Regions from separate parts of the uncultured Alteromonas sp. genome, predicted to be linked through region 1. Evidence: predicted binding sites of a transcription regulator. Region 1 holds the regulator's gene; the other holds the start of a gene.
The links. Region 1 encodes FliA, which starts transcription of late flagellar genes. Its sites were predicted from a motif close to CTAAAGNTNNNNNNNNNNNNGCCGATA; they were not measured.
Positions count from the first base shown of each region.

Region 2: the regulator FliA is predicted to act here: its motif matches at 8,633-8,659, upstream of AAC006_RS01310 (VC2046/SO_2500 family protein).

Region 1 is NZ_CAXBMP010000002.1:149,485-164,835, forward strand. Features, by position in the region: gene metA (homoserine O-succinyltransferase) at 1-598, opposite strand, end outside; gene AAC006_RS02400 (DUF2802 domain-containing protein) at 699-1,139, opposite strand; gene AAC006_RS02405 (chemotaxis protein CheW) at 1,229-1,720, opposite strand; gene AAC006_RS02410 (chemotaxis protein CheW) at 1,695-2,546, opposite strand; gene AAC006_RS02415 (ParA family protein) at 2,553-3,317, opposite strand; gene AAC006_RS02420 (chemotaxis response regulator protein-glutamate methylesterase) at 3,389-4,519, opposite strand; gene AAC006_RS02425 (chemotaxis protein CheA) at 4,550-6,766, opposite strand; gene AAC006_RS02430 (protein phosphatase CheZ) at 6,779-7,543, opposite strand; gene cheY (chemotaxis response regulator CheY) at 7,578-7,961, opposite strand; gene AAC006_RS02440 (RNA polymerase sigma factor FliA) at 7,998-8,729, opposite strand; gene AAC006_RS02445 (MinD/ParA family protein) at 8,726-9,592, opposite strand; gene flhF (flagellar biosynthesis protein FlhF) at 9,589-10,980, opposite strand; gene flhA (flagellar biosynthesis protein FlhA) at 11,010-13,109, opposite strand; gene flhB (flagellar biosynthesis protein FlhB) at 13,320-14,450, opposite strand; gene fliR (flagellar biosynthetic protein FliR) at 14,469-15,248, opposite strand; gene fliQ (flagellar biosynthesis protein FliQ) at 15,250-15,351, opposite strand, start outside.
Region 2 is NZ_CAXBMP010000001.1:294,265-309,615, forward strand. Features, by position in the region: gene AAC006_RS01270 (PDZ domain-containing protein) at 60-1,844, opposite strand; gene AAC006_RS01275 (PilZ domain-containing protein) at 1,975-2,658, shown strand; gene AAC006_RS01280 (Mpo1-like protein) at 2,716-3,177, shown strand; gene AAC006_RS01285 (histidine kinase) at 3,297-4,376, shown strand; gene AAC006_RS01290 (LytTR family DNA-binding domain-containing protein) at 4,373-5,200, shown strand; gene AAC006_RS01295 (ATP-dependent 6-phosphofructokinase) at 5,383-6,378, opposite strand; gene AAC006_RS01300 (hypothetical protein) at 6,573-6,902, opposite strand; gene AAC006_RS01305 (tetratricopeptide repeat-containing response regulator) at 6,902-8,545, opposite strand; gene AAC006_RS01310 (VC2046/SO_2500 family protein) at 8,738-9,223, shown strand; gene AAC006_RS01315 (rhodanese-related sulfurtransferase) at 9,310-10,305, shown strand; gene AAC006_RS01320 (EF-hand domain-containing protein) at 10,368-10,610, shown strand; gene rluF (23S rRNA pseudouridine(2604) synthase RluF) at 10,746-11,486, shown strand; gene AAC006_RS01330 (adenylate kinase) at 11,528-12,055, opposite strand; gene AAC006_RS01335 (hypothetical protein) at 12,137-12,493, opposite strand; gene AAC006_RS01340 (hypothetical protein) at 12,730-12,921, shown strand; gene AAC006_RS01345 (hypothetical protein) at 13,042-13,557, opposite strand; gene AAC006_RS01350 (antibiotic biosynthesis monooxygenase) at 13,645-13,971, opposite strand; gene AAC006_RS01355 (VOC family protein) at 14,068-14,448, opposite strand; gene AAC006_RS01360 (hypothetical protein) at 14,535-14,954, opposite strand; gene AAC006_RS01365 (hypothetical protein) at 15,039-15,245, opposite strand; gene AAC006_RS01370 (hypothetical protein) at 15,284-15,351, opposite strand, start outside.

The DNA.
Region 1 (15,351 bases):
CGGTATCGATATGACCATAGCGAGAATGAGGCGCATAGAATACCGGGTCGAAGCCACGCAATAATTCATTATGGGGGTCGTTTACTTTGTGCTCGAACACGCCTGAAAATTTTTCTTTGCGCAGCGTGCGGGTAAAGTTATAAAAATGGTACATAGCAGCATGTGCAGCCCAGCATAAATATAGCGTGGAGTTAACGTGACGCTGTGCCCATTCTAAAATGGTAGTCATGGTATCCCAGTACTTTACGTCTTCGTATTTCAACAATGCTAGAGGAGCACCAGTCACGATAAGCCCATCGTACTTTTTGTCTGCCACTTGTGAAAAGTCGTGATAGAAAGCATCCATGTGAGACTGAGGGGTATTTTTGGGTGCCTGACTATCGATGCGAATAAAATCTACATCAATTTGAAGTGGCGTGTTGGAAAGTAATCTCAACAGCTGTACTTCAGTCTCAATTTTATTAGGCATCAAGTTTAAGATACCCACTTTAAGAGGACGTATATCCTGATTCGCCGCCCTATTGCTCTCCATGGTGAAGATGTTTTCGCCCAACAACACATTCTGCGCAGGCAGTTGTTCTGGTATACGAATTGGCATAGAAGGCTCCAGTCATAAGTTACTATGACTGTATTGTGGCAATTACCACACAGATGTCAACATCTTTACGTCTAGACGTCTAAACGGACGTTTAATTACATTACCCAGAAGGGGATTGTTTGTGTACCATAAATAACATTTCTGCTTCGGCACGAGGAATATCACAAGCCTCCATCACTTCCTCGATACTAGCGCCTTGCTTTACTAACTCGGCCGCTCGCTGATAAAGCCTTAGGGAGGGATCCTGGAGTTTTAGTTCACGAATCTGATTTTCGAAGTCATCTTGTTTAGTTTGAAGGGCTTGTAGATGGCGAGTGACCACTAAGCTTCTGGTTTGTGCTTCATTTTGTTGATGACCAAAATCTCGAATTTGGGTATCCATGTCATCGGTTCTACGCGTTACCAGGTCTTGCAGTTCGCTTAATGCCGCATGTGTTTTTCGCTCTTTAAACGTCAGCCATATTGCAAAAACACCAAGTGCTATCACAAGCGCAAGCAATATAAGTTCGTTGATTGTTGGAGCAATAAACTGCAGATCCATATGCGAAGAAGCCTTAATTCGTACCTATGTAAACCGGAAATAAAAAAGGCAGATAACTTAGTTACCTGCCCTTTAGACGTGTAGGTTGACTAAATTGAACTTAGTTCATCCCACTCTTCGTCACTTAAAAGCTTGTTTAAATCCACGAGAATAAGAAGCTCACCGTCTCGGTTGCTTACACCTTGGATAAACTTAGCACTTTCTTCAGTACCCACGTTTGGCGCACTGTCAATTTCAGACGAGCGAAGGTAAACCACCTCAGCCACGCTATCAACAAGTATACCCACGACTTGTTCATCAGACTCGATGATCACAATACGGGTATTGTCCGTTATTTCTGTTGGTGGTAATCCAAAACGTGCACGTGTATCTATGACCGTAACAACATTACCACGTAGGTTAATGATACCTAGTACGTAGTCAGGTGCGCCGGGTACAGGTGCAATTTCAGTGTAACGCAATACCTCTTGTACTTGCATTACGTTAATACCGTATGTTTCCTCACCTAAGCGGTATGTCACCCATTGAAGGACTTCATCGTTACTATCGGTGGTATTACTGTTCGTTCTTTCGTCGCTCATGAACCTGGCTCCCAATACTCGGTGTCTGGTCGTTACTGCCTAAGCCTTTGTTAAGCATAGATATTAATTCGTTAACGTCAATTAACGCGCACATTTTCTCTTTAACCATCCCCGCTAACCAGGGACGCTTACCGGTAGACTCACGCCATTTGACGTCAGCTTTTGCCAAGGTGACCGTGTTAACCAGTTTCTCACTGGCCAATCCCCACGAACTATCCCCTAACATAATAAGATATCGGTAGTTCAATGACTCTGCGAGACTCTCATCATACTTTTCTGGCATGACCCATCTTGCAGAATCTACAACGCTAAGCTTCTCTTCGCGATGTATCATTACCCCCATGAACCAATCCGGCTTCCCAAATAGAGGGCCTATCTTTTCAATCTGATGTATACCACCTAGGGTGGTTAATGGCACTGCTAATGTTAACCCTGCCACTTCAAAAAATAATGCCTGAAAATTATTTTCGAGGCTGTCGACCAACAATGCTTTTTCTAAAGGTTGCTCCTCTTCTGAAGAGGCATCGACTGATTCAGCAGTCTCATTATCTATTTCATTGTAGTCGCTTTTTTCGTATTGCGTAGTTTCTTCGACATCTTTGCCTGTGCTAGATGACACTGCTTCAATAATGGCTTCTTCAACCACTACTTGTTCAGTGGTAGGTGCTTCATCAAATGTGGCTTCTTCGGCTAACGTTTGCACCGCTTGCTCAAGCAATTTTGCCGTTCGCGCAGTCACGTCTGCCGGATCATCTGGCTCTTTTAATAGGCTATCGAGATAAGCCTCTACAACGTCTTCCCGTGCAAAAGGTCCTTGATTGCTCATCTAACTTTACTTCTCCAAAACCTCAAGTAACTTGCTATAAGCCGTTACCCCTCGGGTTTTCGGGTATGCTGCGGAAATTGGCAACTGTACTAAACTCGCATCTCTAAAATGCGTATCTACGGGAATTACACCTTGCCAAACCCGCTCTCCATAATCGCTCATTAAACGCTTTCTAGATTCAAGCGCCGCGTTAGTGCGTTTGTCGAACATAGTAGGAATAATCACAGTGTCAAAAGACTTTTGAAGAGAGCGCCCCATTATTTCCATAGTGCGTATCATTCTGTCTAAGCCTTTCAGCGCCAAATACTCTGTTTGTGTCGGCACTATCACTTTATTGCATGCTGCCAATGCGTTGACCATAAGTACACCAAGTACTGGCGGACAATCAATAATGACCACATCAAATTCTTTCTCTACTTTGGCCAGCGCTTTTTTTAGCACTAAGCCCATTCCTTGCTCGCTACCCATTGTTCTGTCTAATGTGGCTAGCGCCATGGTAGCGGGCAAAACGTACAAATTATCTAGCTTAGTTGGACACAAACAGTCCATGACCATATCGGCAGTAATTTCAGAAGACTTAATAAAAATGTCGTAGACAGATTGACTGAGTAACTCTGCGTCTATGCCAAAATAGTAACTCAATGAGGCGTGGGGATCGGTGTCGACCATCAATACCCGCTTCCCGCGTTGAGCTAACAAACCACCTAAGGTTACTGTTGTTGTTGTTTTACCAACTCCGCCTTTCTGGTTTGCAACTGTCCACACCTTCATCGTTTTAATTCCCAGCTTATATTTACTTGGGTTGTCATTCACTCACAGGCAATACTATCGCTGCGCTTAGGCTATGTCATTTCGGTTAAGATACAGCTGCTCATATCATCTATATCAATACTGTTAACCGATATGTTTGCAACAGCTACCGCTTGAGGCATGCCATAAACAACACATGAATCCTGATCTTGCGCCCAAATAGTGGCACCGTTGTCTTTCATCAACCGGCAACCTTCTCGCCCATCTGCACCCATACCAGTTAATATAATACCCAATAAATCGCCACCATAAGCTTTGGCCAGCGAACCGAAGGTTAAATCAACACTCGGCTTATAGTTTATTTTATCAGACGGGTTAGCGTCGGTAATTACTACTTTCTTATGAGAGCCTGAACTCTCTATCAACATTTGTTTACCGCCGGGCGCTAAATAAGCGCAACCTGGTTTCAATATGTCACCATGTTCAGCTTCTTTAACCGCAATATCGCAATGTGAATTAAGTCGCTGTGCGAATGCGTTAGTAAAAGTGCCTGGCATATGTTGCACCAACACAATTGGATAAGGAAAGTCTGATGGCAGTGCTACCAGTATCTTCTGCAATGCCACTGGTCCACCCGTAGATGCTCCAATTGCTAAACACTTATACCTTTTACCAGAAGCCTTAATCGAGGAAACGGTGGGCTGCCTCGTGGCATCTTTCCTTCCGCTAAGTAGATTAGAACTCTTGAAAAACGCTGGTTTCGGCGCGTTATCAGGAAACTTCCTACTTTCAATACGCTTTAATACAGGGCGTTTTATACCGACACCACGCCGTGCAATCAATCTTACTTTTGTACACAGCAGTCGTGCTGCGTCTTTACGGTCTTGGGCGATATCTTCGAATTTCTTTGGTAGAAAATCTAATGCTCCGGCTTCTAACGCATCTAGGGTCGCTTGTGCACCATGGTGCGTAAGCGACGAAAACATCAAAATAGGCACGGGCCGTTTTTCCATAATGGCTTTTACCGCTGAAATGCCATCCATTATCGGCATTTCCACATCCATTGTGACTACATCAGGTAGCAGTGTATCTATTTTATCTAGTGCATCTTGCCCGTTACGAGCTTCACCAATAACTTCAAGCTCTCTGTCATCGTCGAGAATCTCGCGAACTCGACGACGATAAAAAGTAGAATCGTCCACGACCAGGACTTTAAAGACCATGGATGTTAATTTCCTATTTGTTACGCCGTTTTACTTTAAGGGCTTTTTAGCATAACGCTTCAGTAAGCTAGGAACATCTAAGATGAGTGCAATTCCACCGTCGGATGTGATAGTTGCTCCCGCCATACCTGGCGTTCCTTGTAATAAGGCATCTAATGGTTTTATCACCACTTCTTCTTGGCCTATTAGCGCATCAACAACAAATCCAACTTGCTGGGTGCCTATTTGAACCACGACGACGTGACCTTTTTCTTTGCTTATATTTTTAGGTCCGCGGATCAACCATTCTCCGAGGAAGAACAGTGGTATCGCTTTAGAACGAACTATCATGGTTAATTGGCCATCAACCGTATTGGTTTTCTTGATGTCCATATTGATAATTTCGTTGACCGCACCTAACGGTAACGCGAACGTTTGTTTCCCAACCACAATCATTAGGGTCGGTAATATTGCAAGCGTGAGTGGGACTTTAATATCGAGTCGAGTACCTTTCCCAAGCTGGGAATCAATATTAATAGTACCGTTAAGCTGGTTAATTTTTGTTTTAACCACATCCATGCCTACACCACGGCCCGAGATATCACTAATCTCAGTTTTCGTTGAGAAACCAGGTGCAAAAATAAGATTGAACGCTTCAACATCAGACATACGCGCAGCCGCATCGGCGTCTAAAACACCTCGGCTTATAGCAATCTCTTTCAGTTTTTCAGCATCCATCCCCTTACCATCATCTTCAATGGTAAGTAAGATATGGTCACCTTCCTGAGAAGCCGATAATCTCACGGTCCCCATTCGGGTTTTACCTGTAGCAGCACGGTCATCAGGCATTTCAATACCATGATCCACTGAGTTTCTTACTAAGTGAACTAAGGGATCAGCCAATGCTTCTACCAAGTTTTTATCTAAATCTGTCTCTTCACCTTCCAATTCCAAGGTAATTTCTTTTTTCAAACTACGTGCTAAGTCTCGAACAACGCGAGGGAAGCGGCCAAACACTTTCTTAATTGGCTGCATACGGGTTTTCATAACCGCACCCTGCAAATCACCCGTCACCACATCTAGGTTAGCAATTGCCTTCGACATACTTTCGTCGGCATTGGTTATTCCTAAACTCAGCAAACGATTTCGTACTAATACTAACTCGCCAACCATATTCATAATTTGGTCTAGGCGCTTGGTATCAACACGAACTGTAGTTTCTGCTTGAGGAGGTGCTGGGGTTGCTTTTTTGTCGTCTTTCTTAGCCGCTGGTTTAGCGGGCTCTGACGCTTTTTTAGCTGCTGGACTAGGCGCTGGCGCTTTTGCGGCAGGCGTTGATTTAGCCGGCGTACTAGCGGCAGATTGCTCTGCCTTGGCTTTCTGAATTGCTTCTGTCGCCTTTTTATCTACGGGCGGCGTATTTGCTGCTGGTTCAGCACCTTGCGCTGTAGGGCCTTGTCCTGAACCATGTAATTGGTCAAGCAATGCTTCAAATTCATCGTCGGTAATTTCTTCACCGCTAGGCGCTGCCGCTTTCGACGCAGCTACAGGCGCTGGTTCTTCTTCTTTGAATTTACCTTTACCGTGCAATTCGTCTAGCAGTGCTTCAAATTCATCGTCGGTAATATCATCACCTGAACCACCAACCGCGGGGGCTGCCGCTTTTGGTTCTGCTTTCGCAGATTTACCTGGGGCATTTGAACCATGAAGTTCATCCAGCAAGGCTTCAAATTCATCTTCAGAAATCTCGTCGATGCCGCCATCGCTACTTGCGGCAGGCGCTTCAGGTACAGGCGCTTCTTCTAACGCGAATTCTTCTTCGGCAGCGGGGACTTCAGCCGCTTCACTACTGTCACCAAAGATGTTTTCGTCTGGGGTTTCTGGGGTGCTTAACTTATGCAGCAAATCAACTAACTTTGCGTCTGCAGGAATTAGTGGTTCTTGCGCTTTAACACGCTCAAACATATCGACTACTACATCGGTGGCCTGAAGAATGGTATCCATTAATTCAGGCGTAAGAGTACGTTGTCCGTTTCGCATTACATCGAAAACGTTTTCTGCACCATGGCAAATTTCAACTAATTCGGTAAGCGACAAAAAGCCGGCGCCACCTTTTACGGTATGGTAACCACGGAAGATAGCATTCAGTAAATCTGCATCTTCAGGATTATTTTCCAGATCAACGAGCTGTTCTTGTAATTGTTCAAGGATCTCCCCAGCTTCAACTAGAAAGTCCTGTAATATATCCTCGTCAACATCAAACGCCATGCGCCCGCTCCCCTAAAAACCTAAGCTAGACAAAAGATCATCTACGTCATCTTGGCCAGATACCACATCATCGCGTTGGTCTGCATCAATAATTGGACCTTCGGCTTCGACACTATCGATCTTGTTAACTTTTTCGACTTTCGCTTCCAATGGCTTGTCTTGCTCCGCCTGTTCGGGTTCACCGAACATCGTCAGCATATTAACTAAGCTATCTTCCACTTCTTTTACGAGTTCAATCACTCTGCGAATAACTTGACCGGTAAGATCTTGATAACCTTGTGCCATTAACACTTCGGTAAGCAATGATGTAAGCTTAGCTGATTGTTTCGATCCGTCTTTTAGCAATTCGTCTAAATCTGCACATAAAACTTTGAATTCGCCCAACTCAAGTTGACGATTCATCAGTTTCTTCCATTCCGGCATAATTTTTTCGATACGGGTAGAGAGCACTTCAGCAATTGGCATACTCTCTTCAACTGCGTCCATGGTGGTATTGGCAGCTTTTTCCGTTTCTTCGATAACGTACATCAGTCGCGTTTGCGCATCAGGAATGTCATCAACGGTTAAATTTTTAATACGTTCATCGATTTGGAAGTTATTCAACGAGTCATGAAGTTGACGCGTTAATTTACCCACTTCAGCAAAGAGCTCAATGGACTCTTTCATCGAAACAGCTTCTAAGACAGCGTTCGCTGATGCGTTATCGCCCTCTTCAAGATACGCTACCAATTTTTTGGCTTCTTCGAGCGTTATGGAGACACTTTCATTTGTCGACATCCAGTAAACCTCATTTCTCTGGTGAGCGTCTGGATCAACCTAAACGTTCGAAGATTTTATCTAATTTTTCTTTCAACGTAGCGGCAGTGAAAGGTTTAACAACATAACCATTCACACCAGCTTGCGCTGCGGCAACGATTTGTTCTTTCTTCGCTTCTGCTGTCACCATAAGAACCGGTAGGTGTTTCAACTTATCGTCGGCACGTATAGCGCGTAATAAGTCGATACCTTGCATACCTGGCATATTCCAATCTGTTACAACAAAGTCAAAATCACCTTGTTGTAGCATAGGCAGCGCGGTGTTACCGTCGTCCGCTTCCTGGATATTGGCAAAACCCAAATCTTTTAGCAGGTTCTTTATGATACGTCTCATGGTAGAAAAATCGTCAACCACGAGAATTTTCATACTTTTATCCAAAATAGCCTCCAATGAGGGGTTAATTGTTATTAATTTCTATTCTTCGTCAACTTGCCACGATTTCATTCGTGATTTGAGTTTTAACATGGCCTGACTATGAATTTGACTTACTCGCGATTCACTAACATCAAGAACTTCGCCTATTTCTCTAAGATTCAGTTCTTCATCATAGTATAAAGAAAGTACAATCGCTTCCCGTTCGGGTAATGTAGTAATAGCATGTGCTAGCGCTTTTTGGAAAGCCCCTTGCATCAAATCTTCTAACGGTGCGTCGCTGCCTCGGTTTTTTTCTGTAGAAATGACATCTTCAGAAACCCCAAGGTCTTCAATCCCCACCAATTTTCCGGCATTCACTTCGTTCAGCATTTGATGATAATCTTGCATGCTAACATTCATTTTAGCTGCAATATCTACATCTCGCGCGTCTCGGCCTGTTTCACCTTCAACTTGAGAGATGGCTTCTGTGATTGCCCTACCGTTTTTATGAACGGAACGAGGAGTCCAATCACCTTTTCTTATTTCATCAAGCATGGCGCCACGAATACGAATACCTGCAAAGGTTTCGAAACTTGCCCCTTTGGAACCGTCAAAGTTTCGTGCAGCTTCTAGCAGTCCAATCATACCTGACTGGATTAAATCATCGACAAGAACACTGGCTGGTAGTCTCGCCATTAAGTGGTGTGCTATCCGCTTCACTAGCGAAGCGTGACGCTCAACTAATTGTGACTTGTCTGTTTGCTGTTGATAAGCGGCTGCTTTGCTATTCAACGCTGACTTCCTACTGCTTTATCTGCTATTAGTTGCTCAATAAAAAATTCTAAATGGCCACCCGGTTGCGCAGGTATAGGCCATGATCCTGCTTTGGCTGCTAGCTGGCTAATCGCCACTGCTGCCGGAGAACTTGGATAAGCATCTACAATTGACGTTTGCTTACGTACTGCTCGGCGTATGTTCTCGTCAAAAGGAACTATTGCTACCAATTCTAGCGCAACATCTAAGAATCGCCCTGTTACTTTAGATAATTTGCTGAAAAGTTCCTGACCTTCTCTAACATCGCGGACCATGTTAGCGACCACTTTAAAGCGAAAGACACCGTGTTCTCGGTTAAGAATTTTAATTAATGCATAGGCATCGGTAAGTGAAGTGGGCTCATCACACACTACCACCATAATATCTTGGGAGGCTTTGGAGAAGCTTAGCACCATATCGGAAATACCCGCTGCGGTATCCACAATAAGCACATCAATGGGCGTGCGCAACTCGCTGAATGCTCTTATGAGTCCTGCATGCTGCGTTGGTGATAGCTCTGCCATTGATTGAGAACCTGATGTGGCTGGTGCTATTTTTATACCGTGAGGACCCGTAACGAGAACATCGTCCAAGGTACACTCACCAGATAATACGTGGGAGAGGTTTTTCTCTACTCGCAATCCTAGCATTACATCCACATTGGCCAGACCTAAGTCTGCATCCAATACCATTACCCGCTTTCCCTGCTTTGCCATAGCAATAGCTGTGTTTAGCGTAATATTTGTTTTACCAACGCCACCTTTACCTCCGGTGACGGCGATAACTTTGATTAATCGTGATTGCTTCATTTTTCGTAAGCTACTCGCTTGATCATCAATCATACTGCTCGTGCTGTTTTAACCACATTGTTACTAGTAGTATGATTCAAACCGTACTTTTTATAAAGCTTTGCAGCAGCAGATACTAAAGATTTTGCTTCTGCAATCTTAATGTCTTCAGGAACTTTCTGTCCATCTGTTACATAACTGACAGGTAACTGGTACTCCACCGCTGCGCTAAGCACTTCGCCTAGAGAGTAGCACTCATCAAGCTTTGTAAAGATACAACCGCTAAGTTCCACCCCTTCGTACGCATCTATAATACGTTGTAATGCAGCATATTGGGTATTCGCTTGCGCTACTAGGTATTTTTTCACTGGCTGCATTTGACCGTTATCAAATTGATTTATCTGTTTAATTAATCGACTATCTCGTTGACTAAAGCCTGCCGTATCAATTAACACTAGTCTCTTATGGCGTAATTGAAACAATAAATCTGATAATTCTTCACTACTTTGTGCTTTACGCACTGTGCAGCCAATAATTTTTCCATATGTGGCTAATTGCTCAAACGCTGCAATACGATAGGTATCAATCGTAATCATGGCAACGGAGTCGGCGCCGTATTTCTGTGCGTAACGAGCAGCTAATTTAGCAACTGTAGTGGTTTTACCTGTTCCGGTAGGACCCACTAACGCTACTGCGCCCTTTTGCGTAAGTATATCGTTACCTGTCACATTAATGCGATTAGCCAATAGGTTTAAAAGATATACCCAAGCGTCACGCTCGTTGTAATGCGACGGCGTATAACTAATCAGTTGCTCTGCCAATGATTGGCTTAACCCCATGTCGGTTAAACGCTGAATTAAATAATGATGTACAGGCTGCTGACGACGACTTTTTGCTTCCATCAAATCAGCAACTTGGTATTGAAGCACATTTCGTAGTGACGCCAACTCTTCTTTAATTTGAGATAATTCGTCAGACTGAGGAGCACTGCTGTTATCAATGCTTTCATTAAGACTTGACGCTTGATGGCTTGGGAATTCTGAGGCGACTTGACTGGCTTCTACATCGTCGATAAAGGCTTCTGAAAAGTCTAAGTGTGATGCAATTTTATTGGCATGCTGAGCGTTAGCACTAGGTGCTGAAGCTGGGCTTTGAATACTGCCACCATGTTGTTTTTCCAACAGCGCTTTTAAGCTATCTGGGCCATCATCACCGATGATTTCGCTAAGACTTGGAACAGCCGCTTTCGCTCGCCCTGCTGCACTAGGCGCTGGCTTTTTAATCGACAGTTTGGCTTCCGGTTCTTTATCGTAAGCGGCGACCAATTCGATACCGTCAGCAAGCTTTCGGTTTGACATGATAACGGCATCGCTGCCCAATTCCGCTTTAACTTGGCTTAAAGCTTCTCGCATATCTTTGCCAAAGAAACGTCTGATTTTCATTGAAAACTCTCCAATCACCCAGTGTCAGATTATTGACCGACCGAACTGACTATTTTTATCTGCTTATCGTCGGGTACTTCCTGATAGGAAAGTACATGTAAACCCGCGACCGAATACTTTAAGAAGCGAGATAGTACGGGGCGCAACATACCGGAAGTGAGAAGTACTGCAGGCTCACCTTCTAATTCTTGTTGCTGACTAGCTTGCTGCAATGATTTTTGCAGCTTATCGGCCAGTCCTGGTTCTATACCAGCGCCATCTTCGCCACCTGCTTGTAATGACTGGTGCAACATCTGTTCCAACTCTGGCGCCAAGGTTATGACGGGTATCTCTTTCGCACCTTGGGTAATTTCTTGGGTGATTAGGCGTTTAAGCGCAATACGTACCGCAGACACTAGTACATCTGGGTCTTGGCTACGCGGGCCGTATTCGCTCAAGGTTTGTACAATGGTACGCATGTCACGAATAGGCACTCCTTCAAACAGCAAGGTTTGCAGCACTTTAACAATGGTGCTTAACGGCAGAATATCAGGCACTAACCCTTCAACTAGTTTAGGATGCTGCTTAGCTAGCATATCTAGAAGCTGCTGCGCTTCTTCATGTCCAAGTAGTTGGTAGGCGTTGTTAGTCAGCAATTGACTTAAATGAGTAGCAACCACAGTAGCAGCATCAACCACGGTATAACCCAGTGTTTGCGCATGCTCACGCTTATTCGGTTTTATCCATACCGCATCTAAGCCAAAGGCAGGGTCTTTGGTTGCACGGCCTTCCAGCTTGCCAAATACTTGACCCGGATTAATCGCAAGTTCTTCATCGTGACTTATTTGCGCATCGCCAATAGTTACGCCCAACATCGCAATGGTGTATAAATTAGGTTCTAAATCTAAATTATCGCGAATGTGCACCGGTGGAATAAGAAAGCCTAACTCTTGAGATAACTTCTTACGCACCCCTTTGATACGAGTGAGCAGTTCTCCGCCCTGAGACTTATCTACTAAGGGGATTAATCGGTACCCGACTTCTAAACCGATGGTATCTACGTGCTGCACATCATCCCACCCAAGCTCTTTTATTTCGGGCGCAACAGTGTCATCTTTCACGATATTCGCTGGGGTTTTAGGTTTTTCTGCCTCGCGTTTAGCCGCAACACCCTGCCAATAAGCGTAACCAGCGATAAGCACTGAAAACCCAATAAAGGCCAAATGAGGCATACCAGGAATAATCCCCATGACAAATAAAACACCAGAGGCAATATAAAGGGCTTGGCTGTTACCTAATTGACTACGTATTTCTTTGCCCATTTCTTGGGTTTCGTTTTCACGAGTAACAATAATAGCGGTAGCCACAGACAGTAACAGTGAGGGTATTTGCGCCACCAAACCGTCACCAATGGTTAAAATGGTGTATACCTCGATGGCGTTACCAAAACTTAATCCGTGTTGAATCATGCCAATAAAAAGGCCACCCACAATATTGATAAGCATGATAAAGAGTCCGGCGACCGCATCACCTTTCACAAATTTTGACGCACCGTCCATTGAGCCATAAAAGTCTGCTTCGGCGGTTATTTCTTCTCGGCGAGCACGCGCCTGATCTTGGTCGATATAACCCGCATTCAAATCGGCATCAATAGCCATTTGCTTACCTGGCATGGCATCAAGCGTAAAGCGGGCACTTACTTCTGAAATACGCCCAGCACCGGCGGTGACTACTTTAAAGTTGATAATAAGCAAGATAGCAAAGACCACCACACCCACTGCATAGTTGCCGCCAATAACCACCGCACCAAATGCTTCGATAACCTTACCAGCCGCATCGCCCCCCTCATGCCCATAAAGCAATACCACACGGGTAGAGGCCACGTTTAGCGCTAAGCGCAAAACAGTAGCGATAAGTAATACTAGGGGAAAAATACCGAAATCAACTGGCTTTTGCGTTAATACTGCCACCAAAATAATGACTAAAGACAGGGCTATATTAAAGCTGAACAATACGTCGAGCAGAAATGGCGGCATGGGAAGAATAACCATGCCCATAATGGCAAGAAGAACAATGGGAGCGCCTAAGCCACTGGTAATGTTCTGCAGCTGACTTTTATCGAATCGCTGAAGGTAACCGGATAACTGCATTACAGGGAGTCTCTCTATCGGAAAATTGACGCTTAACGCTATCTTTCAATGAGTATTACAACTACCGTGCCAGCTTTATACAAAACCGATTAAACGTAAGTAGGAGGGGCGCAATTTACAGAATTACAATTAAGAGGGGCTCACTTTGAGCCCTGGCCTTAGCGATATCTTAGCCGTAATTTAGCGCTAATTTAGGCCAAAAGCAGCGCTCTAACGGCGTAGCTCTGGTGGTATGGGTAAATCACGTTTAAGCGGTTTGGGTCGTTTCCCTTTACCCGCTCTGTGTGCTTTTAACTGATAAACGTGGGCTAATACTTGCGCTACCGCCATAAACAAGGCATTAGGCACTTCACCGTCAATCTCAGTTGAGTAGTAAACGGCTCGGGCTAACATGGGCGATGGAATAAGCGGTACATCGTTAGCAGTGGCTATTTTACGAATATGCATGGCTAATTCATCGGTGCCTTTTGCCACAACGACTGGGGCACGATTACCACTGTCATCATATTTTATTGCTACAGAGTAATGAGTTGGGTTGGTTACCACCACATCGGCCTGAGGAACTTCTTGCATCATTCGTTTAGTGGCAGCTTGATACTGCAAGCGACGGATGCGCCCTTTTACCAAAGGATCACCTTCAGAGTTTTTACGCTCGTCTTTCACCTCTTGCTTAGTCATCTTAATTTCTTTGTTGTGCTTATAAATTTGATAAGGCACATCAATAAGCGCAATAGGTATCATGCCGCAAACCAACATGATAAAAGCCCATTTCAGCATATCTAACGCGTGAAAAATATTACCCGGGTACAGATCTAAATCAAGGTGCAGCGCTTCGTCTTCAAAAAACAGCAGTGCACCTAATGCCATCCCAACGATGACAACCACTTTGGCGATAGATTTAATTAATTCTACCAAGCCATTCATGCCAAACATACGCTTAAATCCACTAAGCGGACTCATTTTAGAGCCTTTAAATTTGGCACCTTCCCAGGTGAAGTTGTAGCCGCCTAACGCAATAGAGCCATATATTCCGGCTAACATGGCCACCGTCATATAAAGCAATACAGGTACACTGACTGTCGAAATTGCTTCACCCCATGCACCAAACATATGGGTGGTATCGTAGGTTTCATCTCGAGACAGAACAAACATGCGCTGCGTCAGCTTAAATACCGACTCGGCAATCCAGCCTCCAACGAACAAAAACATAAAGGCACTGACCACTAACACTAAGGTTGTGGATAGCTCTCGGGATCGGGCTATCTGCCCTTTTTTTCGGGTGTCTTCGAGTTTTTTCCCCGTGGGGTCTTCTGTTTTTTCGCTAGAATCTGAATCAGCCATGTATCACCTGACTTATTTTCATGGGCAAATCCTAAGAAGTTGACACATAAACTGCTCTGCCCGCAGCCACTGCGTTTCAAAATGCGCAGTAAAGTTATCTAGGGTTATCCAAATGATGAGCAACCCCATCACCTGGGCAATAGAAAAGCCGATACTGAAAATATTAAGCTGAGGTGCCGCTTTGGTCATTACGCCAAACGCTAAATTTACAATGAGAAGGGACACAATGGGCGCCAATGACAACGTAATCGCTGAGATAAACATCCAACCGCCCCAGTGGGCAATTTCCCTAAACTGCTCCCCTGTCCACCATGCTTCTCCTATTGGGAACGCATGAAAGCTCAACACAATCATGTGGATCATCGCGAGATGCCCGTCTAAGGTCCAAAAAAGCAAGGTAGCTAGAATTAAGTAAAATTGGCCTACGGCTGGCACGTTAATACCATTGACGGGGTCTACGATTGAGGCGAAACCTAAGCCCGTTTGCATCGCGATAATTTGCCCAGCCAGTACAAAGGTATTTAGCACCATCATGGAAACAAACCCGATAGCGACACCAATTAACAACTGCTGAATGCCAAGAATGAATGTACCTAGATTCACTAAATCATCAACAGGTGCTGGCGGCACTACCGGCATGATAATAAGGGTCAGCATAATACCTAGCAAAGCACGAACTTGCGGAGGAATAGATTGTGCACTTAAGCCAATCATCGCCACAAACAGGCCACTAATGCGCATAAAAGGCAGCATTAAATCAGCAAGAAACTGATTGATGGTAGCCAGTTCAACGACCATATTAACCGACAACCTGAGGTATCATTTCTACCATGTGGAAAGTGAAGTCCATTAACTTTTGTACTAGCCAGTTACCACCCCAGCTAAGCGCTAGTAAGGTAAC
Region 2 (15,351 bases), on a different contig from region 1:
GATTCTTCAACAGCGCTAATCTACATAAGCAAAGATTAATAAAGATTAATTAAGAATCGCTAGTTAAGCCCCAACCATGCCGAAAATTTGCGCTCATCCGCTATTGAAAAGTTGCACACATCTTCTCGTGCATTTCTAATATCAAGATCGCCTGTTAACAATCGGCCATCTCGAATAAGTGAAAGGCTAACTTGCCCGGTATTTGTTGCATCTAATATACGTTGTAATTTCGCTTGGTTCACCACAAAACCATTTACGGCAATAATGATATCGTTAACCATAATACCCGCGTCGGCAGCTGCTAGACCTTCGAAGACTTGAGTAACCGTTAACCCTAACGGGGCAGGTTTGCAGTTAGCACCCAATTGTCTTTTCATACCCTCGGCGCTTGTTTTGCCACCTTTATCGTCAGCTGATACTTTAGTACGGGTGAGTAATTCAACGCCAATGTTCGACAACCAATTCTCTAACGGCACATCTTTTGTACCGTAAACCACATCAGCAAGATAGTCAGAAATATCAATATCAAAATCTTGCTTACATAAAGTGGCAATGACATCGTCGGGCGTGCCTTTTTCGTCTCGGCCGTACTGATCCCATAAATGACGCATTAGCAAATCTAAGTTGATTTCATTATTTGATTTTTCACGTAGTAACAAATCTAGTCCGAACGCAATAATGCCGCCCTTGGTGTAGTAACTAACAATCGCGTTAGTAGCACTGGCATCTTGCTTATAAAATTTTGTCCATGCATCAAAGCTGCTTTCTGCTACCGATTGTTTGAACCTGCCCGCATTTTGCAGCAGGCGCGTTATATTTTGCGACACAATGTCTAAGTATTTTTGTGGGCTGATAGCGCCTACACGCGCTAAGGTAACGTCATCATAAAAGCTGGTAAAGCCTTCATAAATCCACAGTTGGTTGGTATACGTTTCTTTTTGCAAATCAGGCTTAACCATTACCTCTGGTTTAATTCGCTTAACATGCCATGTATGGAAAAGTTCGTGGCTGCACAAACTTAAAAACGTAATGTAACCATCGGTTTTGGTATCGCTTTCGCCCACCATGGGAAGGTCGAAGCGGGGAAAGAGTAGAGCGGTGGAATCACGGTGTTCTAAACCACCAAAGCCAGTATCTGCCAACAAGGTCATAAACAAATAACGTTTAATAGGCTGCGGATCGCCAAACAACTGCATGTGATGCTTACAAATTGGGGTTAAGTCATTGGCAATGCGCTCTATGTCGAGGTTATTTCTGCCAGAGAATAACAACTCGAAGGTAACGCCTTCCACTTCAAAGTTGTGAAAGTTACATACCCCAATATAAAGAGGGTGATCGATAAACTCAGCAAAGTCTGCCACTTCATATTCCCAGCTATCTGGCATATCGTCAGTCATTGGCATACTGGTATAGGCACGCCAATTCGCCACCGCGGGTTTAATGATTTGTAATTTACATGGTTGTTGTTCAAAGCCTTCAACGCTAAGAAATGCACTGGTGCCGTTTATAAAGGCATATTCGTCGTTAATAAACGCAGAACGCACTGATAAGTCGTTGGCATGCACCCGATAGGTAATAGTGACTGCCTCACCCTGAGTGTCGACTCGCCAGGTTTGCTTATCTAACTTAGCGCATGCAATCGGTTCGTTAGATTCAGTATTCTTAGCTGCTAACGACACTATATTTTTGGCAAAGTCTCTTACCATGTAGCTGCCCGGGATCCAAGACGGTAACGTGAGCGATAAGCTTTGTGATTCGTGAGATGGCACAGTTAACGTTACATCAAATAAATGTTGTTGCCACGAGTAAATCGACAATTGGTAGTGAAGTGAAGCGTTATTCATGGTGACCTTTATAAAAAATTATTCGTATCATAAAAAATATGGCGACATCATGCCTGATAGAGAAGGTTTTGTCAGCCGACACAAAATTGGTTACATTTAGCGTAAGTATAATAAGAATGTTCTTAAATACATGTCAGAAAATGCAGTAAGTAGTCAACTTAACCGAGAAGACGTCGATAATTTGTGTGCCTTACCACCTGGTGCAGTGGTAGATTTACAAATTACAACACCAACGGCACCTAAGCGGGTGAAAACTGCTTATGTAGGTATGGAAATGGCCACCTGCATGATATTCCAGATCCCCACTTCTGCAAAATGGATAGTGGTAAGAGACTTATTGACGGTGGGCAACGACGTTGTAGTGCGCTTTGTACTGGAAGGCGATGCCGGGCAGGTCATAGCGTTTAGGGTAAAGGTACTCAAATTATTGGCTAAACCCTCAGGGTTGTTGATTACCAGCTTTCCTCGTCGAATCGAATCGATAGGCCTTCGTGCCAATAAGCGGGCGCAGCCTGGTATTGCGGTTAAAGTCTCCTGTGAAGCTTTTCCTGAGTCTGAACATGTGACCGGTATTATAGTGGATATTTCTAACGATGGCTGCCGCATAGCCTTACCTCTTAAGCCTGAATGGCCAGTCATCATTGATGAAACTAAAATTGCATTAGTTTATTCAACTGATGGTAAAGAGGCCACGTTGAATGCCACTGTTAAAAATAACCAGCTAGAATCAGACTTTGTTTATTATGGCTTGAAATTCGATAGCGACGACGATGCCGTCAATGCGCTGTTAGCAGGCCATACGCTAATTAGTTAATACGATGTTCACAACAAAAAAATAAAACAATTATTATAACAATAAGTGGAATTTGCTATGAGAACGATTGAAAAGCTATTACTGCAATATAACGAAAGCCATCAAAATAAAACCAATGTGCTTATTCATGCCATTGCGGTGCCCAGCATCTATTTTGTCACTTTAGGACTTATTTGGGCCGTACCGGTGCCCGATTTCATTGCCGATTTCAATGTGACGTGGGCGCATATTATCGCCATTCCAATCCTATTTTATTATTTCAAATTGTCTGGGCCAATTGGCGCGGCCATGACACTGCTTACCATAGCTTGTTTCGGTGGTATTAATTTGATTGCCTACTATGGCGTAAGTGTTTGGCTGTTCTGTCTATCACTGTTTATTGTAATGTGGATACTGCAATTTATAGGTCATAAAATTGAAGGTAAAAAGCCCTCATTTTTAGAAGATCTTCAATTTTTACTTGTGGGTCCTGCATGGTGGTGGATGCATTGGCTTAAGAGATTGAATATTAGTTATTAGTTGCAGTCACTAATCTTAGCAAAGCGTGCGACAAGTCGCATATGAAGTACGACCAAGATGCTCCGCAAGGGGCTTACCTTGCGTATAATCTATCAATCAATTCAACCATTGGTAAACATGTGAGCCGCTTTCAGCGCGTTATTGAAAGTAACGAAAGGTTATTTTGGACTTTGCACAGCGCAGGCTGGGCAGGTTTTGCCATCATTTATTATATTGGCTCGTTTCTTCACGATGTACGACCAATTTGGGTATTTATAATATTACTCAATGCGTACGCTGGCTGGTTGCTAACTATTCCATTGCGATACGTTTATCGCTGGGCAAGAAAACAGTCGCCGTTAAACATGCTGTTGACAGTGATAGCGTCCTGTTACTTGATAGCGTTATTGTGGGCTGTGGTTAAAAACATAAACTATTGGGAAATTTACAAGCACGGATATCGGCCCGATGCGTGGTATATGTATTTTACCAATACGATTAATTCACTCATCATGGTGGGCTGTTGGAGTGGCGTTTACTTCGGCATTAAAAACTTCCAGATGTTACAAAAAGAAAAGCAAAATGCCCTTAAAGCCAGCACCATGGCTCATCAAGCGCATATTAAGATGCTGCGTTATCAGCTTAATCCTCACTTTTTGTTCAACACGTTAAATGCAATTTCTACCTTAGTGTTATTAAAAGAAAACGATACTGCAGAGGCCATGGTCTCTCGCTTGAGCGACTTTTTACGCTATTCTTTAGATAATGACCCTATTAAACGAGTACCTTTAGGCCAGGAAATAAAGGCCTTGCGGTTATATCTTGAGATTGAAAAAGTACGATTTGATGACAGATTAGAAGTAGTTTGGAATATCGATGAAGAGTGTGAGAATGCACTTGTTCCTAGCATGATATTGCAGCCTATTATTGAAAATGCTGTTAAGCACGCCATCTCTAAAATGGAGAACGGCGGTCAAATTGCTATAACAGCCCGCGCGTTTGGAAACGATTTACTAATGGATGTGGCTGATAATGGGCCCGGTGCCGACATTATAGATGGTCAGTTAAGCCGTGAAAATGGTGTTGGACTGGCAAATATTAAAGAGAGATTGCATTCATTGTATCAACGCAATTTCGCATTTTCTATTGAAGATAATCAGCCGTCGGGCGTACGGGTTCGAATTCGTATTCCCTATGAAGTAAAGGATGTATGCGCATGACAAAGCAAGTAATTAAAACCTTAGTGGTAGACGATGAACCACTCGCCCGCCGTGGACTTCGCGCTAGGTTAGAACGTCATGACGACATTCAGGTACTTGCTGAGTGTCAAAATGGGCTAGAAGCGGTAAGTAGCATTTCACAACTTCGCCCTGACTTAGTCTTTCTTGATATTCAAATGCCTGGGCTAAATGGTTTTCAGGTAATTCATAAGCTACGAGAGCTTAATCAACCTATCCCTATGGTCGTGTTTGTTACTGCGTATGACAGTTATGCGATTAAAGCATTCGATGTGCATGCTCTAGACTACTTATTAAAGCCTGCTGACGACGAGCGTCTTAAAGATGCCCTAGTGAAAGTGCGAGAATACTTCGCTACACAGCATCAAGATGAACAGTCTAAACGTTTAGTGAATTTGGTTGCCGAACTTACTGGCGACGATTGCGAAGAAATCTTGCGTAAGCTTGCCAATGGCGAGCCGGTAGAAACTAACCCTTATCCAGATGTTTTAGCCATTAAAGATGGTTATGAAGTCACTAGGGTGAACGTACAAGACATACAGTGGATAGATGCCGCGGGTGATTATATGTGTGTTCACGCATTAGATGGCATGCACATTATGCGTAAAACTATGAAAGAGCTTGAGCAAGAGCTTAACCCTCAATGGTTTGTTAGAGTGCATCGTTCCGCCATTGCCAATATTCGTTTCGTGAAAAAATTGGTAAGCCATATTAGCGGTGAATATCACCTTATTTTGCAAAATGACACCGAACTAAAAGTGAGTCGTAGTCATAGAGACAAAGTAAAAGCCGCTATGAAAATGTAAGGCTAAAAGCTTTAGTACGTTAGCTACAAACTGGCTGTGCGAACAGTAAGATTACCTAAAAATGCCCGAGAAATCGGGCATTTTTGTGTTAACCAATAAGTTAAGGTAACTTGTTGATATATCTAGATAAGGCTTGGTTATGCGTAACCATTTTGGTGTTGTATTACTCAATTAGCTTTATTTTAATATCGCTCATTCATGATGGTGAGCATGGTTTCCATACTGGAAGGGTTTAGGGGTTTATCCTTCTCCCATGTTTCCGCTAAGGCAATCTCACTCGGCGTACCATTGAGTTCACCTACCATAATACCGTTGGTGTCACTACCCACTAAACTCACTGCATAGGTGCCTAACTTAGTGGCAAGTAACCGGTCTTGACTTACCGGAGATCCCCCTCGCTGAACATGGCCTAGCGTAACCGGGCGAACTTCAGACTGGGTTTTGGATACCAGTTTGTCAGCCAAATCGTTAAGTCCACCAGGCCATACATTTTCCGCCACCACTATAATAAAACTAACCGCGCCTTTAAGCTGTCTTCTTTTCTCAATTTGCTCCGTAATTTTATCCAATTCTGCGTCACAATGTTGAAAGGTTTCTGGCAAAATAACGTAATCGGCCGCCGAGGCGAGGGCGGAATTTAGCGCAAGAAAACCGGCATGTCTGCCCATCACTTCTACAATGAAAATACGTTCAAAAGCGTCAGCTGTGTCTCTCACTTTATCGATTGATGAAACAACGGTATCGATAGCGGTGTAATAACCTATGGTAGCATCGGTGCCAGCCACATCATTATCTATTGTGCCGGGAATACCAATAATTTGACCGTGCCAGAAATCTGCTAAATGATCAGCGCCTTTAAAGGACCCATCACCGCCAATCACAATTAAGGTATCAATCTCTAGCTTAGTGAGGTTAGTAGCAGCAGTTTTCGCACCTTCGTCGGTTTTGAAAGGTTCACAACGGGCGCTGTGCAGCACGGTGCCCCCTTGCTGAATGAGGTTGTGCGTTGCTTGAAGCGCAAGTATTTCGTACTCTTGCTCAAGTAAGCCATTATACCCATGTTGATAACCAAATAGCGTAAATCCGAGCCTTTCACAGGCTATAACAATAGCTCGAATACAAGCATTCATTCCAGGTGCATCACCACCTGATGTTAGCACTGCAACGCGTTTAGACATATTCGTATCCTTTTCTCGCCTACTTATTCTCGCGTACTTATACGCCCCATTGAAAAGATGTTACTACTCACATGGCGCTACACCGTACCGTAACATGGTTAAATCAAAACCACACCGCCAATCAAAACTAGTTGTTCATGTAAGTTTTATGTACGACATTCCCTAATAAAGCTAGGTAAAAAGGAATCTTCTACTTAGTAGTCTTTGGCGGGTAAACTTTCCTTTTTAACCTGCGTTTGGGCCTTTTTACCTATGGCTTGCTGCTCTCCTTTACAAATAGTGTCGTAATCATCTCGATAGTATCTGAAGTTTTCACATTCACTTTCATAACGTTTTTTCGCTGACATAGCTTGCTGCGGATAGCGGTTGTCATTCATCACTTTCGATAAACTTTTGCACACATGTAATTGGCGATTTACTTCTACAATGTCTTCACAAGGTGGTGTTTGGCTGCACCCATTAAGTGCTACAGCAGTAAGTAGGCTAGCAAGTGCACATATCTTTTTTGTTTGGGTTATTGTCATTATGTTGTTCCCATAAAAGTGTCTAAGTCGTTGCGAAGCGTGGAGTATTTTTCTTCGTGTTGGGCCTTTAGTGGCATGTCGTCGATAAGTTTATAAAGTCGACGGCATTGTTTAAATAAATCAGGATCTGGCTTTTGGTTCTTGCTTAATATTTGTAATAAGCACTGCAGTAAGTTGAGCGCTACACCTGTATTTACCGGCGAAAAACCTTGCGCGAGAGCAAAAGAGTCTTTTGCTTTTTCATACTGTCCTTGTTGATAAAGCTGAATGCCTTCACGGTTAAACTGCTGATAATTTTTAAGATTTTGTTGGGCTTTGGTCGCCTCAGAATGCAATAAAAAGTTACTGTTGGAATCGAATTCTAAATTCTGCTGCTTAATAATATCTTGAAGTTGCAGTGCATCTTCATATTCACCAAGGTCGTACATGACTTTAAGGCTATCTGGAATAAATGCGATTGGCGGCGTGGTGTACTTTTCGTCTATAGCAGCCTGTGATTGCGCCAAGTTCTTTTTTGCATCCAGCATTTTTCCATCAATAGCATTAACTCTGGCGTTAATGATGCTGCCAAAAATACTGACGTCAAAGTCTTCGTCGATACGTAGTATGTTTTCATCAAATTTACCTCGTTGCAGGGCAAGTAAAGCCTCTTGTTGATAGCGGTTTCGTGTACGTTTGTCATCTGTATATTCGGCGACATCAAGCAAGCTTCGAATAAACCCACACCAATGCAGGCTGTTTTGATGCACGGTTCTTTTCGATAAGTCCCAAATGGCCAAACTAGAGGTAGAGGCTAAAATGTAATCGTTATGGTTTCGTGCGATAGAACATGCACTGAAATGCCTAGGCAACGAAAAGGGCGAAAGTTTTATAGCCTGCTTAATCGCAGTAATTGCATTTTCACCTTGGTTCTTTGCATCATTGGCTTTCGCCAATACATCATGCGCCTCGGCATTAAACCGGTTGCGTTTAATAATATCCTCGGCAATACCAATGGCTTTATCGTATTTTTCTGAGGCGAGATAGGTTTTTGCCAATGCAACTTTGGCCCAAATTATTGGTTTTCCTTCGGAATAGGGCGAAAGTACGTCCAGTGCTTTGTCGTATTGATCTAGGCGCAAATACAGTTCAACTAACAACTGCTCACAGGTACCTTTGTAGGGCGATGGGGTACCAATAAGATCTTCACACAAATCGATAGCATTGTTGATATTTTCATTGGCCACTTCTTGTAATACTGCCCCTAAAAACTGCCGTTTCTGCCAGGCACGGGTAATTCGTGTTTTAAGTTGTACCTGCGAAAAAGGCTTAATAAGATAATCATCAGGGCGTCGTTCAATAGAGCCAAGTACCACAGGGCGCGCACTATCAGCGCTAATTAATATAAACACGGTGGTGGGTTTAATTAAGCGTTTTATTCTAAGCTCTTCAATAAGCTCGAAACCGTTTTTCTTGTCTACCCCTAAATGAAGATCGCAAACAACAATATCAAATTTTTGCTTTTTACAAAGAGACAGAGCCTTTTCCGCAGAAGATTTGGTGACAACCTCACTTGCACCCATGGAGTGTAATAATCCACGAAGCAGTAAGAGAAAAGGGCGTTGATCTTCAACAATAAGCACCTGCTTATCCGAAAAGTTCATTTTTCATCCAATGATAACCATGACACTTCAACTACTTGAGAGGTTCTATATATGATTGTTTAAAATAACGATAAGGGCAAGAATAAGCTTAAGAAAAACATTATCTTGCCGACACCATAGGTATGAATTTTAAATCTTACTATTTTTGTGTCTGATAACGATATAAATGTACATAAATCCATAGACCCCAGCATGGCTTGGGAATGGAACGGTACGCTGTCAAAAGCAGCGGGTAATGCCACGCTTTTTGCTTTGTATTTGGCAATGCAACAAAGTGCACTTGCCGACACTATATCGATAGAAAGCCCAAACGAAGACGAAGCCACTAGTGGTATTACACAGCGGCTAGAAGCACTTAATTTCTACCGTAGAGCACCACTATGTGCGAGTGAGTCAGATTGGTTGCACATGAATCGATTGTCTCTAACAATAGCGCATCAAGTAGCACTACAAGAGTCCACATCACTGCAGTTTGACGAAGTACGCCTTCACAATGAAATGCACCCAGTACCTCTTGCACAAACGAATGACGCAAAGAAAATTTGCCAAGATATTATTACGAACTGTTCGTTAGCCACTCAAAAGCGCATTGCCGCTACTTATTCCACCTCTATTGATGAAGACAACACAATGCTTAGTGACATTATTGAGCAGTCTGAATCCTTTCTTGCTGCCTAACTGGAAATTTTAAAACTGGTTTGATATAGTGCGCGCCGCATTTTTGCACTGGTTTTACGTTCCAACTAGCAAAGGTAAACACTACTATGTCTAAATATATCGTTTGCGCGATGTACAAGTTCGTTGCGCTTGAAAACTTCGAGGCCATGCGCCAACCACTATTATCTGCCATGGAATCTAATGGCATTAAAGGTACGCTTTTACTTGCCAGCGAAGGCATTAATGGCACCGTTTCAGGCACGCGAGAAGGTATTGATGGGTTACTCCAATATCTTAACGCCGACGAGCGAATTAATCCTATCTCTTGTAAAGAGTCACTTCACGAAGAACAGCCTTTTTATCGCACCAAGGTCAAGCTTAAAAAAGAAATCGTCACCATGGGTGTTGAAGGTATCGACCCGCGTAAAACCGTAGGTACGTACGTGAAACCTAGTGACTGGAACGCGTTAATTAGCGATCCCGACGTCACCGTGATAGACACCCGTAACGGCTATGAAATCGAAATCGGCACCTTCAAGCACGCTATCGATCCAAAAACGGAGACTTTTCGCGAGTTTCCAGAATATGTCGCTAAAACATTAAGCCCAGAGAAAAACAAAAAAGTAGCCATGTTTTGCACCGGCGGTATTCGCTGTGAAAAATCTACGGCCTATTTAAAAGAGCAGGGGTTTGACGAGGTATACCATCTGGAAGGCGGTATTCTTCAATATTTAGAAGATGTACCAAAAGAAGAATCATTGTGGGAAGGCGATTGTTTTGTATTTGATAATCGTGTGGCTGTGAATCACGACCTTGAAAAAAGTGACTATCATCAATGTTATGCCTGTCGCTTACCGATTACAGATGAAGACATGCAAAGTGAGAAATATGAGTCTGGCGTAAGCTGCCCGCATTGTTTTGGTACCCATACAGAAGATCAACTTTCTCGTTTTCGTGAACGTGAAAAACAAGTTAACCTTGCCAAGATGAGACAGCAAGAACACGTGGGTACAGAGGCGCGGATCACCATGGAACAAAAGCGTGAAGAAAAAGCCCGTTTGCAACGTGAACGCGCGTTAAAAGCAAGAGAAAATCAGGCATAGACACTACTCAATAAGGGCGTTACACTCACCCTCTATGTAGTTGCTAAAAAAAGGGAAAGCGCGTGACCGCTCAACTTTCAGACGAAAAAATTGAAGAAATAAAGAAAGATTTTACCTTCTTCGACCAAGATGGTAATGGTCAGATTGATTTAACGGAGTTTATCGAGTTATTAACCGTTATTTCGCCAAAAACAAAAGCCAGCCATGTACAGGAAGGTTTTAAATTAATAGACAGCAATAACGACGGCTATATCGACTTTGAGGAATTCCTTGAGTGGTGGCAAGAGTGTTGGTGGGAATATTAATACTAACTGAATGTTAAAAAAGCGAGCTTTTAGCTCGCTTTTTTTATAGTAAATGTTAACGGTAATAAAGTTGAGAATACAACCGGCACGGTTTACTCACGTTGTCGTTTAGAAAAAAGGGTAAGGACTTTTAGCATGAGCTCTGAGGTAACAAAACGTCTTAATAAATATATCAGTGATACAGGACTGTGCTCACGACGTGAAGCTGATAAATTAATTGAGCAAAATCGAGTTACCATTAACGATAAGCTGCCTGAGCTAGGCACCAAAGTCGCGCAAGGCGATAAAGTGAAGGTTGATGGAAAGCTTGTTAAAGCGGTAGCCGAAGATAAATCGGACCGCATTTACTTGGTATACAACAAGCCCATTGGCATTACCTGCACTACCGAGCGTCATGTGAAAGGCAATATCATTGATGCAATCAAGCACAAACAGAGAATCTTTCCAGTAGGCAGACTCGATAAGCCATCAGAAGGATTGATTATTCTGACCAGTGACGGCGACATTGTGAATAAAATTCTGCGCGCTGAAAATGCCCATGATAAAGAATACGAAGTGACGGTTAACCAACCTATCAGTGAGCGTTTTGTACAAAAAATGGCAAGAGGCGTTCCCATTTTAGGCACGGTAACTAAACCGTGTAAGGTAAAAGCTCGTGGTAAGTTTCAGTTTTCAATTATTCTAACCCAAGGCTTAAACCGACAAATCCGTCGCATGTGTGAGTTCCTCGGTTATGAAGTTACCAAGTTGAAACGCACGCGCATTATGCATCTAGAGCTAGGTAACTTAAAGCCAGGCCAATGGCGAAACCTTACTGAAAAAGAGCTTAATCAGCTAAATAACGCCGTACAACAATCGTCTAAAACAGCAGGGTAGGCGATGCTAACAGAGGGACAGTTAATTTGTGGCTAGATGACTCACACATTAGCTAAAAATTGTTCCGCTTGTTGGGGGGACGTTAAACGAACTAAGCGAACATCTTTTAATGTTTGACTGGCAAAAAGCGTTGCGTATTTACGTTTGGTTTTCCAGTAGTTTTGTAACATCCAGAGAATAACTGAATCGGAAGAGAAAAAGTTACGTCTAAATGATTCTGTATTTCCTGTACCTGCCCACAACTCTTTTTGTGAAAATGAACGTTTAATTGAGCGAACCACAATTTGTTTAAACGTATGATAGAAACTGTAATCTAACCAAATTATTGTATCTACGTACTGCCATTTTAGGTGGTTTGTCTTAGATTGATTACCATCTAGTACCCAAGACGCTTTCTCTAAATGAGCTTCAAGCAAGGAAAGAAACTCGTCGTTTTCTAAATGTTCCCAATTTGGCAGCCAAAATAGTGCATCCATTTCGATGCAAGGAATACTTAAATGCTTAGCGAGGCGATAGCTAAAATGGGATTTCCCGCTGCCACTTGTACCAATTACATTTATTCTCTTCATTATATTTTCTAAATTTTTACAGGCGATTCAGTTTATCTTTAAAACAGTGACTAAGTGGGGAGAGAACATATTTAACGAGTGTTAGGTGTTCCCTTTAATCAAATGCAAAACGTCACTAATTGCTGACTTTAACAGTAGACCTACACAAGACAATAAGCTCTTGAATGCCATGATAACCAAGGCCACCCCGACCAGTGAATCTACTGGCATAAAAATAAACATATAAATAGCTTGTCCAAGCATAATGCCTATAAAAATGCTTTCATAAGAAACGTGCCGATCTAATAGCACTAAAAACCCTGCCAATAGTAGTGCGCCAGTGTAATAAAAAGTCTCTGCGTCCCAAGGCTCAACTTCACCGGTAATATAGGGTGAAAAAAACAAAATAGCAGCACCTAACAAGGTTGATACAGACAAACTGAAAAGAAACTGTCTCATTGGCTTTTTCCCTATTAGCCATTATTTGAGTAGATGGCTATTAAAATTTTGAATCGTGAGATTAATTTCTATAACCAACAGTAAGATAAAGGAAAGAAAAGTATAATCCTAAGGTTAAATAGGCCAATGAAAAAAAGCTATTAATACCCCATAAACAGTACCAAAACTTACCGAAGAAGAAGGTTGCTCTTCTAAACTTAGCGTTTACTAAAGCTAAGGACGATGGGATTAATAGGGTGGCAGAAAACCCAAATAAAGGAACAATAACAAACATTAATACTAAGCCTACCGAACTTGCGGCAGATTCAGTTGATGCGGGGGTTATGATAAACATTGCCCAATATGTAATAGCTAAAGCAAACAGTGTGCAAATCAAGCCTAAAATTTGGATGCTACGCATATCTTCCTTGAAAATAACAACCCAATGAGGGCGGTAATATGTAAGCTAAATAAAGTATCAATGCAACTTTGGATAACTCTAAATCTGATTTGGCTACATCAGGTACCACAACAATAGAACTGACTAAGCGCGATTCTAACGAATTACTTCATTGCCAGAATGCGTGTTCAGTGCGGACTGAACATGAATTGACTGGTTGGGTTATATTTGTGCGATCAACTACCCAACAATCCTCATAAATTGAGCAATAACAAAGCTCTATTTCAATATTATTATCTATAGCCAATATATCCGAAACCGATTCACCTTTGTATTTTAGAGGTGTTATAGAGTGACCCGACGGCAAAGTAGTATTGTTTAAATGGGATTGAGATATATTTTTGAATTCTGGAAGTTCTGACCACTTTTTTAGAAATTTCGTACCCGAATAAACTTTTGCGTACTTGATGAGCGCTGGGCCCGTTCCCTTATTAGCAACCCCATAACTAAAAGAATCAACATTATGGCTTCTAAAAATTTCAATTTTGGGCCATACCGAAGCTTTAGCATAAGCGCGGTCAGTGTAAGCAGAGTAAATTGAAATGAAAGCGGTAAGCAGCCCAATAAACAGCGCTGTGAGTGCAATTATCATCTCGGGGTTTTTATACCATTTTTCTTTCACCATAAATTTAGCCCTTAAAACACCTTATACGAAGTCAGTTGGCAACAATATTTACGACTTCGGCCGTGTCAGTCGTTGCTTAATTTATTGTTATACATCAAAGACTCTACGATGTAAGTAATCAATTTCAACTTCCATTTCATACAAGGTTTTTGTTGATTCTAAATTAAGGCTTTCTCGCATTAATTGACGTTGCTGTTCATAGGCAGCGCTCATCTCGATTTTAGCGGCTTGGCGATAGGTTTCTTCATCTGGCCATTGAGCGTAAGCGATAAAAGTATCGTTCTTATGCCTATGTAAACGAGAACCTAGACTTCCTTTGAATAGGAAAATACCTTGCGTGGTTTTGGGCCATGCGGAAAGAAATTGCTCTTCATACCCAGTCTTTACTACGAACTCAAACATTACGGCGAACATTACAATTCTTCCTTGATGTAAACGCCGTAATAGACGGCGAGAAATAATTTACAGATATTTAAAGTAAGCAATCTAACGAGTACTTTCAAGCGCGTGTCACTCTCGTATTTCTACTTTCCACGGCGGATTTAAGCGGTTTTCTCCCGCCCAGTAGAGTTTGATCTTATTGCCAGAAGGGTCTTTTAGAATAGCCTCTTTCCAAAGGTAAATTTGCTCAATAGGGGGTTGTAAAAACTGAATACCTTTTTGAGATAAATTTTTGTGAAGCTCATCAAGGTGTTCGTGCTCAAAATAAATCACCGACTTATTTTCAAACACTTCATTTTCATGAGATAAAGAAAATGTAGCGTTTCCATCTGGGCAAGAAAATCTAGCATAGTGAGGTGTGTCTACAATTTGTGTGAAGCCAAGCTTTAAGTAAAAACAAACAGCATCATCCATATTGCTTACTGGTAAAGTAACCTGATTGAGTTCCATTTATTTACCTATTTTGAAAACTAATTATGTAGCAAGTTAGCGGCTAGAAAGCGTAAACCCCCGCTTATTTTTAGTTGATTTATTTGTTATACACTTTTTAGCCAACCATTCTGAGATGCTATTAAAACGACGGCATCACTAATTAATTGGTCTTTATATTTGTTTTTGTTATCAACAGCCGGACCAATAATTTCAAATTGCTTGTTTAATTTGCGGGTAAGTTCTTCGCTATGTATTTTTAAACTTTGATTATCAGAAATGTTAACTACCAGTCGCCCTTGTTCGTCGAGTGCTAATAAAAAATCTGAAGAAGTCGCCCGTTTGTTTTGAAAAGAAGCTTTTTGCCATTCTAATGCGGTGGAAAAATGGAGTTCACCGTCATGTAGCCAGGTCTCTTCTGTTTCGCCACTTTCCCTGAACTGCTGACTTGCTATATTCGCTAAATCTTCAGGGGAAGGAGAACATGCATACAGACCTAATAACAATATTAAAAGTACTGGTTTCATAAATCATCCTTGTAAAACGTGAACATAAGTTTAAGCATTCTTGAGCACAGCGACAATAGCGTATTGTTAATTGTCCGAGAGAGTTTACGAGCCTAAATGCTTTTGGGAGTCAACGGCGATGTTCTGGTGATGAGCATCGCAGTAAGGCAAGAATTTTTCATTCAAAAATTTAATCACTTCCGGGTGAAAATCACTTTGAGGTTGAAAATGATTTCCGTTAGGTACAGTGATATGTTTAAAAGGATGGGGGAAGCCTTTTGTTTTTAATCTCTCTATAACTTCTACTGACATTTCTTGTGAAGGCCATATGTGATCTTTTTCATTTGCTTCTACAACTGCCCATTATTCATGTTATGGACCTGAGAATAAATAATAGGAGCGAGCATATACATACTCT